3 regions of the Aliivibrio sp. S2TY2 genome follow, and region 1 is predicted to be linked to each of the others. Evidence: riboswitches for the same ligand, from Rfam matches in the RefSeq annotation. Region 1 holds a riboswitch; each other region holds the start of a gene.
The links. A riboswitch is a leader RNA that binds a small molecule or an ion and turns the genes downstream of it on or off. The one in region 1 is predicted to bind thiamine pyrophosphate.

Region 1 (3,281 bases):
TGCTATCTAATATTAGAGATAGTGGCTTATTAATACATAATTGCTTATATTTTAGTCGTATGCTTCTAATTTATTTCTTTAGGGCTATTTATTTTTATCTGAAAATTAAGTACCTTATCTGAATGACGTCCCATTAACTCTGGATGAATATAATGCAGAACAAAACAACGCCACGAATTGCGGTTGCTATTCTTTCTTCGCTTCTTGCTCTCTGCGCATTTCTCTATGACGTTATCGGTTTTGAGTCAGCTTCTGATCTTTGGTTTGAAGGTTTAACACTTATTTTATTAGTCTATATCTATCTAACGGCCTACCAGTTTTTAACACCTTATGCTTTTCTGACTGCTGGTGGCGCACTTTTACTATTTAATAAAGCTTATGACCTACTAACAGAATTCCCTCAAATAGAATATCACGCTGATAAGTTCGAAATCATCGATACTTTATTGGACGACGGTTCTCTATTTATTGCTTTTCTACTCATCGCTATTGGCATTACTCATATGATGAAAAGATTGGCTAAACAAAACATGAAAGATGAACTGACTAATTTATATAACAGAAGAAAACTCTCTGAAATCGAATTAGATGCATTTGATCTTATTTATTTTGATCTAAATGACTTGAAAAAAGTTAATGATTTAAAAGGGCATCAAGTAGGAGATCTAATGATTATTCGATTTGCTCAGGTGCTGAGAAACTCATGCATTAAGCAAGAAATGGCTCTTCGAGTTGGAGGAGATGAATTTGTTGTCATCACTCATAAAGATCGCTCAATGCCGTTTATTAACAGTGTTTGTAAACAGCTAGAGAATGAACAAATTTCCTTTGCGTATGGCATAGAATCAACAACAAGAGAAGGACTAGAAGAAGCACTTATAAACTCAGATAAACGTATGTATGAGATGAAAGCCCAACAGAAGAAAAACCGCCAACAGCACCTCGTACAACAGCAGACAACCTATTGAATTTATATAATTTAAATTGCTTTATTTCTATCAAAGAAATGATTAACTGGTCCATACCCTTTCCCAATAGTTAACTCATCTGCATGAACAATTGCTTGGGTGATATATTGCTTACCTAGCCTAACCGCAGCATCCAGCGTATAACCTTGAGCTAAATAAGATGCAATAGCTGAAGATAGAGTGCAACCTGTCCCGTGTGTATTATGAGTATTAATACGTGCCGTCGACAAACGCTCAACGGAATCGGCACCAATAAATAAATCCGTACTATTGGTACTTTCCTCTAAATGCCCTCCTTTTAGTAACACTGATTTTGCACCTAATTGACGAAGTTCATCAATGATGGCTGTCATTTCACCTTCATTTTTAGGAACTTTAACCCCAATTAATGCCGAAGCTTCAGGAAGATTTGGTGTGATCACATCAGCAAGAGGAAGAAGTTCAGATTTAAGGCTATCAATAGCAGATGCCTGAAGTAGCAAATCGCCACTGGTGGCTACCATTACAGGATCAACCACCACGTATTGAGGAGAATATTGTTTGATTTTTTTTGCGACAGAATGAATAACATCAGAATCACTTAACATTCCGACTTTAACGGCAATCACATTTAGATCAGAGAAAACGGCATCAAGCTGCTGTTCTACAAATTCACTGCTGATTGAATAAATGCCCGTAACGCCTTGGGTGTTTTGAGCCGTTAATGCGGTAATAACAGAGCACGCATAGCCTCCAGTTGCTGAGATGGCTTTAATATCAGCTTGGATCCCTGCGCCACCACCACTATCAGACCCTGCAATAGTTAATACAATAGGAGTAATAGTAGATAACTTATTTAAAACAGGTGATGCCAAAGGTGCTGTAGTAACGAATGTAGACATAATTATTTTCCCTAACTAACGCTCAGGAAAAACAGTCGAATGAGAATATCTCTACGTTGGTACGCAAGATCTCACCTAAAGAAACGGATCAGAGGCGATCGAGTCAAGAGGACCATTAGTTCCCTACGTCAGTACTAACTGAATCAGGTTCAACGGGTTCGCTATTGCGATCTCAGCCTATTGGCTCCCCGACTAATGAGGTCATACTATCACTAATTAATTTTGAGATAATATGATTTTTATAATAATGTTATCTGTATGGGTTAATTTTTATGCTGAGAACCCAATTTAGACGCTAATTGACTAACGATAGTTTTACGCATATCCGAGAGCTTTGGAGCTTCACCGATTTGCCACGGTAATGGACGCATTAAACTCATGGTTCTTAATCCAAAACGAGCCGTTAATAAACCAATCCCCAATCCTTGTGCTGCACGAGTAGAGAGCTTGCCTGCCAACCCCGTTGATAACATATCCACACCAACATCGGTCGCCATTTCTGTTGCCCCGGCAAAAGCCATGTTTTGCAAAACCATTTTAAACAAACGTAAACGTCCCCAGTAACCAAGCTCTACTCCGTACACTTGAGAAACTTGCTCGATTAATCGAATGTTACGCCATGCAACCAGTAACATATCAACGACAGCTAATGGGCTTAATGCCACCATTAATGCTGACTCACCTGCGTGTCTACTGATTAAAGCTCTTGCGCGTTTATCTTGCTCAGCTACCACCATGCTGTCATACATTTCAAATACTTCAGCGTTATTGTGATGAGATTCAATGCTGTTTTGCCAACGAGTATACTCAGCTGTTTTTGCTGTTGAGCCCTTGTTCGCTAAATCTTCACAAAACGATTTGGCTTGCCCAATACCATTACCTTCGACTAATTCAGTCACTTGCTGTTGAACTTCTGCTCGGTTTTTAAGCTTATGTAATATCCATAATTCACGACCAATCGCTGTCACTCCCATAACAGCCGCCAGACTAATTAACCCAGCCCAGCCCAGCGATAAGAAATCAGCCGATTGAATGGCAGTAATCACATGATCAACACTTTGCCATACCGTTAAACCAAGGAAACCACCAATTAATGTTTTAATACTCCAATGGGTTTTCTTTTTGATTAATGGCGTTTCAATATCCACACCATCCAATTCCTCTTCTTCGATAGCTTGAGGAACAAATTTAACATTCTCTTCAAATAGCTTTTGAGTTTGAAGGTTATCAAGGGTTTCGATATCTTGCTCTAACTCTTGAGACGAGGCTTGAAAGATACGCTGTTTTTTTAACTCACTCATACTAATTTATCCCCTAACAAGAATTGCATCGCCTTATCCATTCGGATGTGTTGCAGCGGTTTGTCATTCTCATTGTGCAACGGTTGAAAGCTCATAAAGTTAAATGGCTCTGTTTCCCAGTAGGCTTTACT
Region 2 (3,281 bases), on a different contig from region 1:
TAAAAACCCATATTTAATCGTAGTTGTAGGTGGCTTAATGGTTATTGCCATTACGCAGTTAATTGGTAATTACGATTACATTGGTATTGGTGTTTATCCAAGTCGTGATGGTGGAGTGAGTATTACTTCGGCATTCAGTGCTGGTGGTGCTGAGTGGTATAGTTGGATTTTAAAACTACTCTTAACGGCGATCACATTAGCGGCAGGGTATAAAGGTGGTGAGGTAACACCTCTGTTCTTTGTTGGTGCGACTTTGGGTAATTTCCTTGCTTGGGTTTTGGGTGCTCCAGTTGATTTGTTTGCAGCATTAGGTTTCTTAGCCGTATTTGCTGCGGCAACCAATACGCCATTAGCGTGTACGATAATGGGGGTTGAGTTGTTTGGTGCGGATTACTTACCTTACTTTGCCTTAGCGTGTTATACCGCGTATTACTTTAGTGGCCATACGGGTATTTATTCTTCACAACGCGTTGCGGTGTCTAAAACATTAGTGCATGGACGTGATCATGATGGCTCTAATAAAATTGGGTCATATCGTGAATATAATTCTTCATGGTTAAAACATTTAGCGAATAAGCTAACTAAAAAGGACAAATAGTTTCACGTGAAACATGGTGGTTTATCTAGATTAGAACCTAATGTGCTTCTCCACAAAAAAGAACACTGTATTTGTAGATGTAAGATCTACGGATGACAAAGGTGGTTTTTTGCTGCGAAGCACACAAGGTTTAATATGTAATGATGGTGTGTTTAGAACCTAATGTGCTTCTCCACAAAAAAGAACATTGTATTTGGTGGTGTAAGAGCTGCGGATGACAAAGGTGGTTTTTTGCTACGAAGCACACAAGGTTCAATATGAATTGTTACATACAAAGCTCAATATGCGTTCACTCACAAACTCAGCCAACCACTTGATAACTTTTTTCTCTTCCATTTCATTTCTTGCATACTTTCTTTATACTCCGAAGACGTTCAGATTTTGATTCAAAGATCTGAAAGAAACTTGTCGGAGTGCTTAGTGCTTTTTAAAGTACGAGCTGAGACCGCATTGCGGGATCCGTAGAACCTGATCAGGCTAATACCTGCGAAGGGAACAAGAGATAATTTTTATCTTAGTATGTTAGCCACTAATCGAATTATTTAATGATAAATCGCAGCTGAATTTTAGCTTTAGTTTATTTGTTTAATTCATCGCATATAAATACGCAGGCTTACTCTCGTTGTATCTCATACTAAGAACCTCTTTCTACAACTCAAATCCGACAAGCAATTATTCTATTTTTATCAAGGAATTTTGCTATGTCGTCAAGTCGCAAACAAGCACGTTTAGATGCTAAAACTAATATTGAATCTTTATCGGTTCAACCATACCCAAACTCAAAAAAAGTTTATATTGAAGGATCTCGCCCTGATATCCGCGTACCTATGCGTGAAATTTCACTGGCAGATAGCTTAGTTGGTGGAACTAAAGAAACGCCAATTCTTGAGCCTAATGAGCCGATTCAAGTTTATGACACTTCGGGTGTGTATACCGATCCAAGCTACGATATCGATGTATACCAAGGATTACCAAAACTTCGTGAGCGTTGGATTGAAGAGCGAAATGATACCGAGTTGCTTGATGGCGTTAGTTCCGTTTATTCGCAAGAGCGTTTAGCGGATGAAACCCTTGATGAACTTCGTTATGGAAACCTCCCAACGATTCGTCGCGCTAAACAAGGTCAATGTGTTACTCAACTGCATTATGCGCGTCAGGGAATAATCACACCTGAAATGGAATATATAGCTATCCGTGAAAATATGGGTCGCCAGAAATTCGCTGATGAGCAGTTAAACCATCAACACCCTGGACATAGTTTTGGAGCTAACTTACCAAAAGAAATCACACCTGAATTTGTGCGTAAAGAGGTTGCTGAAGGGCGCGCAATTATCCCATCAAACATAAACCATCCAGAAGCAGAACCAATGATTATCGGCCGTAATTTCTTAATAAAAGTTAACGCCAATATTGGTAACTCGTCAGTGAGCTCATCGATTGAAGAAGAAGTGGAGAAGCTAGTTTGGTCAACGCGTTGGGGCGGTGATACGGTTATGGATTTATCTACGGGCCGAAATATTCATGAAACCCGTGAGTGGATTCTACGTAATAGCCCTGTCCCAATTGGCACGGTTCCTATGTACCAAGCGCTAGAAAAAGTAAACGGTGTAGCCGAAAATCTTAATTGGGAAGTGATGCGAGATACCTTAATCGAGCAGGCAGAACAGGGCGTCGATTACTTTACCATTCACGCAGGTTTACTGCTTCGTTATGTACCAATGACAGCAAAACGCGTAACCGGGATTGTTTCGCGCGGTGGCTCAATCATTGCGAAGTGGTGTTTGGCTCATCACCAAGAAAGTTTCCTATATACCCATTTCCGTGAGATCTGTGAAATCTGTGCTAAATACGATGTAGCCTTATCCTTGGGTGATGGATTGCGTCCGGGCTCTATTGCTGACGCTAATGACGAAGCGCAATTTGCTGAATTAAGAACGTTAGGCGAGTTAACTAAAGTTGCGTGGGATTACGATGTTCAAGTCATTATCGAAGGCCCCGGCCATGTTCCTATGCACATGATTAAAGAGAACATGGACGAGCAACTTAAACATTGTCATGAAGCACCATTCTATACATTAGGTCCATTAACGACAGATATTGCACCTGGGTATGATCACATTACTTCAGGTATTGGTGCTGCCATGATTGGTTGGTATGGCTGTGCCATGTTGTGTTATGTAACGCCAAAAGAACATTTAGGATTACCAAACAAAGACGATGTTAAAACGGGATTAATAACTTATAAGTTAGCCGCTCATGCAGGTGACTTAGCCAAAGGCCATCCGGGGGCACAAATTCGTGATAACGCATTATCAAAAGCTCGTTTTGAATTCCGCTGGGAAGACCAGTTTAATCTATCACTAGATCCTATCACTGCACGTGAATATCACGATGAAACCTTACCGCAAGAGTCGGGCAAAGTCGCTCATTTCTGTTCAATGTGTGGGCCTAAATTCTGTTCAATGAAAATCTCACAAGAGGTTCGTGAGTACGCTAAAGATATCGATCAAGTCGCATTAGACCAAGCGATTGAGATCAACATGATTGATGATCCTCTAGAGGGAATGCGTCAGAAATCAGAAGAGTTTAAAGCGTCAGGTTCTGAACTTTATCATCCAGCGGTAGAAGCTGAATAACGAGATAGTAAGGGGTGTTTCACGTGGAACATCTCTTATCTTTTGTG
Region 3 (3,281 bases), on a different contig from region 1:
TTTTGGTCCACCTCCTAGCGCCATTACGGTTGCAAAACTGGTGAAGCAAAGCATAAAGACTAAACCTGCCACATGAGGCAATTGTTGCTTTACTCTCGGCCACGCAACTAATCGATATTTATTCCAACCGATTAACCCTAAATGCGCCGCTAACTGATGCTGCTCTGTGGGGATCGAATCTAAACTTTGTAAAAATAAACGAGTCGCAAAAGGATAATTGAAAAAAACATGTGCGAGTAAAATGCCATTAAGGCCATAGATAGAAAATGGTAAGGAGTAACCAAACCACTGAAATAAATCGGAGATTAAACCGCTATTGCCATAAATAGAGAGTAAGCCAAAAACACCCACTAATGCAGGAAGCACAAGCGTAGTTGCACAAAGCTTAAGTAAAAGGCTTCGTCCTTTAAACTGACGGCGTGATAACGCATATGCAGTAGGAATAGCCAAACTAATGCTTAATAAAGCAGAGAGAAATGCTTGGTATAAGCTGAACTGAGTAATGTAGCGATAATAACGATCAGACCAAATTAAGCTCAAATCCAAACTTGGCGATTCTAAAAATAGAGCGCTTATCGCCCCACCAACAAAGCCAATAATGACAATTGCGATTACATATCCCAATAGAGGAACAGAATTATAAGAAGATTTTTTTTTCATCATTGCCAAAAGAAAGGAGCACATCTGTACTCCTTATATCAAATTAAAATGTTAGAGCGTGTTGCCACTCTCGGATCCATGATTTACGTTGTTGCGAGATCTCTTGAGAATTAAATGATAAGGCTTTACTAGGCACCGTCAGACTATCGAAACCTTGAGGTAATGCAACATCAGTCACAGGATACATCCAGTTTCCAGTTGGCATTGCTGATTGGAATTTATCACTTAAAATAAACGCTAAGAACTCATCCGCCAGTGCATTATTTTTAGTATTTTTTACTTTAGCCGCTACTTCAACTTGAGTGTAGTGCCCTTCTGAAAAATCAGCCGCTGTAAACTTGTCATCTTTTTCTGCAATCAAGTGATACGCTGGAGATGTGGTATAAGAGAGAACTAAATCAGACTCCCCCTCTAAGAACATGCTGTAGGCTTCAGACCACCCTTTTGTAACAGTAACGGTTTTTTTCGCTAGCTGCTTCCACGCTTGTGGTGCTTCATCTCCATAAACCGATTTCATCCAAAGTAATAAACCTTGGCCCGGTGTTGATGTTCTAGGATCTTGATAAATCACTTTTAGATCATCACGCTGCTCGACTAACTCTTTTAAGCTTTTAGGCGGATTTGCTACTTTTTCTTTATTATAAACAAACGCAAAGTAACCAAAATCATAAGGAACGAACGTAGTGTCATTCCAACCTCCCGGTAAAGTCACTGAATCTGTATTTACTTGATGCTGAGCTAATAACCCTGTTGCTTTCGCTTCTGCCATTAAGTTGTTATCTAACCCTAAGACGATATCTGCTTTGGCATTTTTCCCTTCTAATCGAAGACGATTTAAAATAGACACTCCGTCATCAAGTGCAACCAAGTTTAAATCACAGCCACATTGCGCTTCAAAAGCCGCTTCAACCGTTGGGCCCGGGCCCCAATCAGCCGCAAAAGAGTCATAGGTATAAACAGTTAACGTTTTGGTTTCTGCTGCTGAAACAGCAAAAGAAGTTGCCGTAGCCATCGCTAAGACACTTGGTAATAATTTAAGAGGAGAGGAAATAGAAAGAGTGTTCATTGTGTGCGCTTACATCCTTTTGAGCGGCACAGAATTAAGGTGATATTCTCTAAGAGGATGTCATCTCAATCCCTACGCCAGCATTATCTGAGTCAGGTAGTACGGGTTTAAGTAAGCATTATCCAACCCTTACTAATCTCAGCGAATACCAACTTAAATAAGCCGATATCTATTGCTCCCCGATGAGAAGCGATATTGTATGTGTGAATCAAGCAATGAGCCAGAGGTTTTCTCTAAGCATATTGATTATATCAACGGTGATCGTATCCCCAACGTGGAACTAATCCTTGTTCAACCCCAAGGTGGTCCAAAATTCTCGCCACCATAAAATCAACTAAGTCTTCTATTGATTGAGGCTGATGATAAAAACCTGGGGCTGCCGGCATGATCGTCGCACCCATTTGAGATAGCTTTAACATATTCTCTAGGTGTAATGTAGAAAATGGCGTTTCGCGAACAACTAGAATTAACTGCCCTCGCTCTTTTAACACCACATCCGCAGCACGCTCTATTAAGTTATCTGAAATACCATGAGCAATTGATGCCACACTCCCTGCCGAGCATGGACACACTATCATTTGTTTTGGTGCGGCAGAACCTGAAGCCACTGGTGAGAACCAATCCTCTTTGCCACAAACGGTTAAGTTATCTGCATTACAACCTAAGTGTTCAACTAACGCTGCTTTCATTGCATCAGGGCCGCTTGGGAGCTTCAAACTATGTTCTGTCGCCATCACAACACGAGCCGCTGACGATATTAAAAAATAAACGTGATAATCTGCCGCTAATAAACATTCAAGCAAGCGTAGACCATAGGGCGCACCAGATGCGCCTGTCATTGCTAAAGTAATCGCTCTCTTTTCAGATTTCATTGTTAGTTTAACTTCTCAAGTAATTTTCCGTGAATGCCTTCAAAACCACCGTTACTCATTACCAATATTTGATCGCCCGGCTGTGCTTCGGCCACAATCATATCAACAAAAATATCGATGTTATTATGGGTATAAGCAGGTTGAGCGCATTGTTGTGCAACCTCATCAACAGACCAAGAAATATTGTCTGGTTGGAAAAGATAAACCGCATCAGCCGCATGTAAAGAGGCCGCTAATGTATCTTTGTGTACACCGAGTTTCATGGTACTTGAACGTGGTTCTAATACCGCGATAATCTTCTTATCACCCACTTTATTACGTAGGCCACCTAGCGTTAGATCAATCGCTGTTGGGTGATGAGCAAAATCATCATAAACCGTCACCCCATTAACCTCACCTTTAAACTCTAGACGACGTTTAGTATTAATAAACTTACCTAACGCTTCACAGGCTAAATCAGGAGTAACACCAACATGGCGAGCAGAAGCGATAACCATCAATGCATTACTCACATTATGATCACCGACTAAATCCCAATTAACTTGTCCAACTTTCTCGCCTTCAAAATAAACGTCAAATACACTGCCATCTTTTTCTAGCTTTATTGCCTTCCACTGACCATCTTCGCCTGTAAATTCAAGCTCACTCCAGCATCCCAGCTCTAATACTTGCTCAAGTGGTTT

Region 2: linked by a shared signal. The riboswitch ahead of thiC (phosphomethylpyrimidine synthase ThiC) and the one ahead of thiD (bifunctional hydroxymethylpyrimidine kinase/phosphomethylpyrimidine kinase) in region 1 are both predicted to bind thiamine pyrophosphate.
Region 3: linked by a shared signal. The riboswitch ahead of thiB (thiamine ABC transporter substrate binding subunit) and the one ahead of thiD (bifunctional hydroxymethylpyrimidine kinase/phosphomethylpyrimidine kinase) in region 1 are both predicted to bind thiamine pyrophosphate.

Annotation. Positions count from the first base shown of each region.
Region 1 is NZ_JARACS010000005.1:239,204-242,484, reverse strand. Features, by position in the region: gene PVK63_RS10700 (GGDEF domain-containing protein) at 153-968, shown strand; gene thiD (bifunctional hydroxymethylpyrimidine kinase/phosphomethylpyrimidine kinase) at 980-1,849, opposite strand; TPP riboswitch at 1,953-2,050, opposite strand; gene PVK63_RS10690 (YcjF family protein) at 2,113-3,150, opposite strand; gene PVK63_RS10685 (YcjX family protein) at 3,147-3,281, opposite strand, start outside.
Region 2 is NZ_JARACS010000004.1:77,178-80,458, forward strand. Features, by position in the region: gene PVK63_RS08530 (voltage-gated chloride channel family protein) at 1-598, shown strand, start outside; TPP riboswitch at 998-1,110, shown strand; gene thiC (phosphomethylpyrimidine synthase ThiC) at 1,300-3,234, shown strand.
Region 3 is NZ_JARACS010000016.1:16,136-19,416, reverse strand. Features, by position in the region: gene thiP (thiamine/thiamine pyrophosphate ABC transporter permease ThiP) at 1-684, opposite strand, end outside; gene thiB (thiamine ABC transporter substrate binding subunit) at 704-1,726, opposite strand; TPP riboswitch at 1,779-1,918, opposite strand; gene PVK63_RS17905 (flavin prenyltransferase UbiX) at 1,978-2,598, opposite strand; gene mpl (UDP-N-acetylmuramate:L-alanyl-gamma-D-glutamyl-meso-diaminopimelate ligase) at 2,601-3,281, opposite strand, start outside.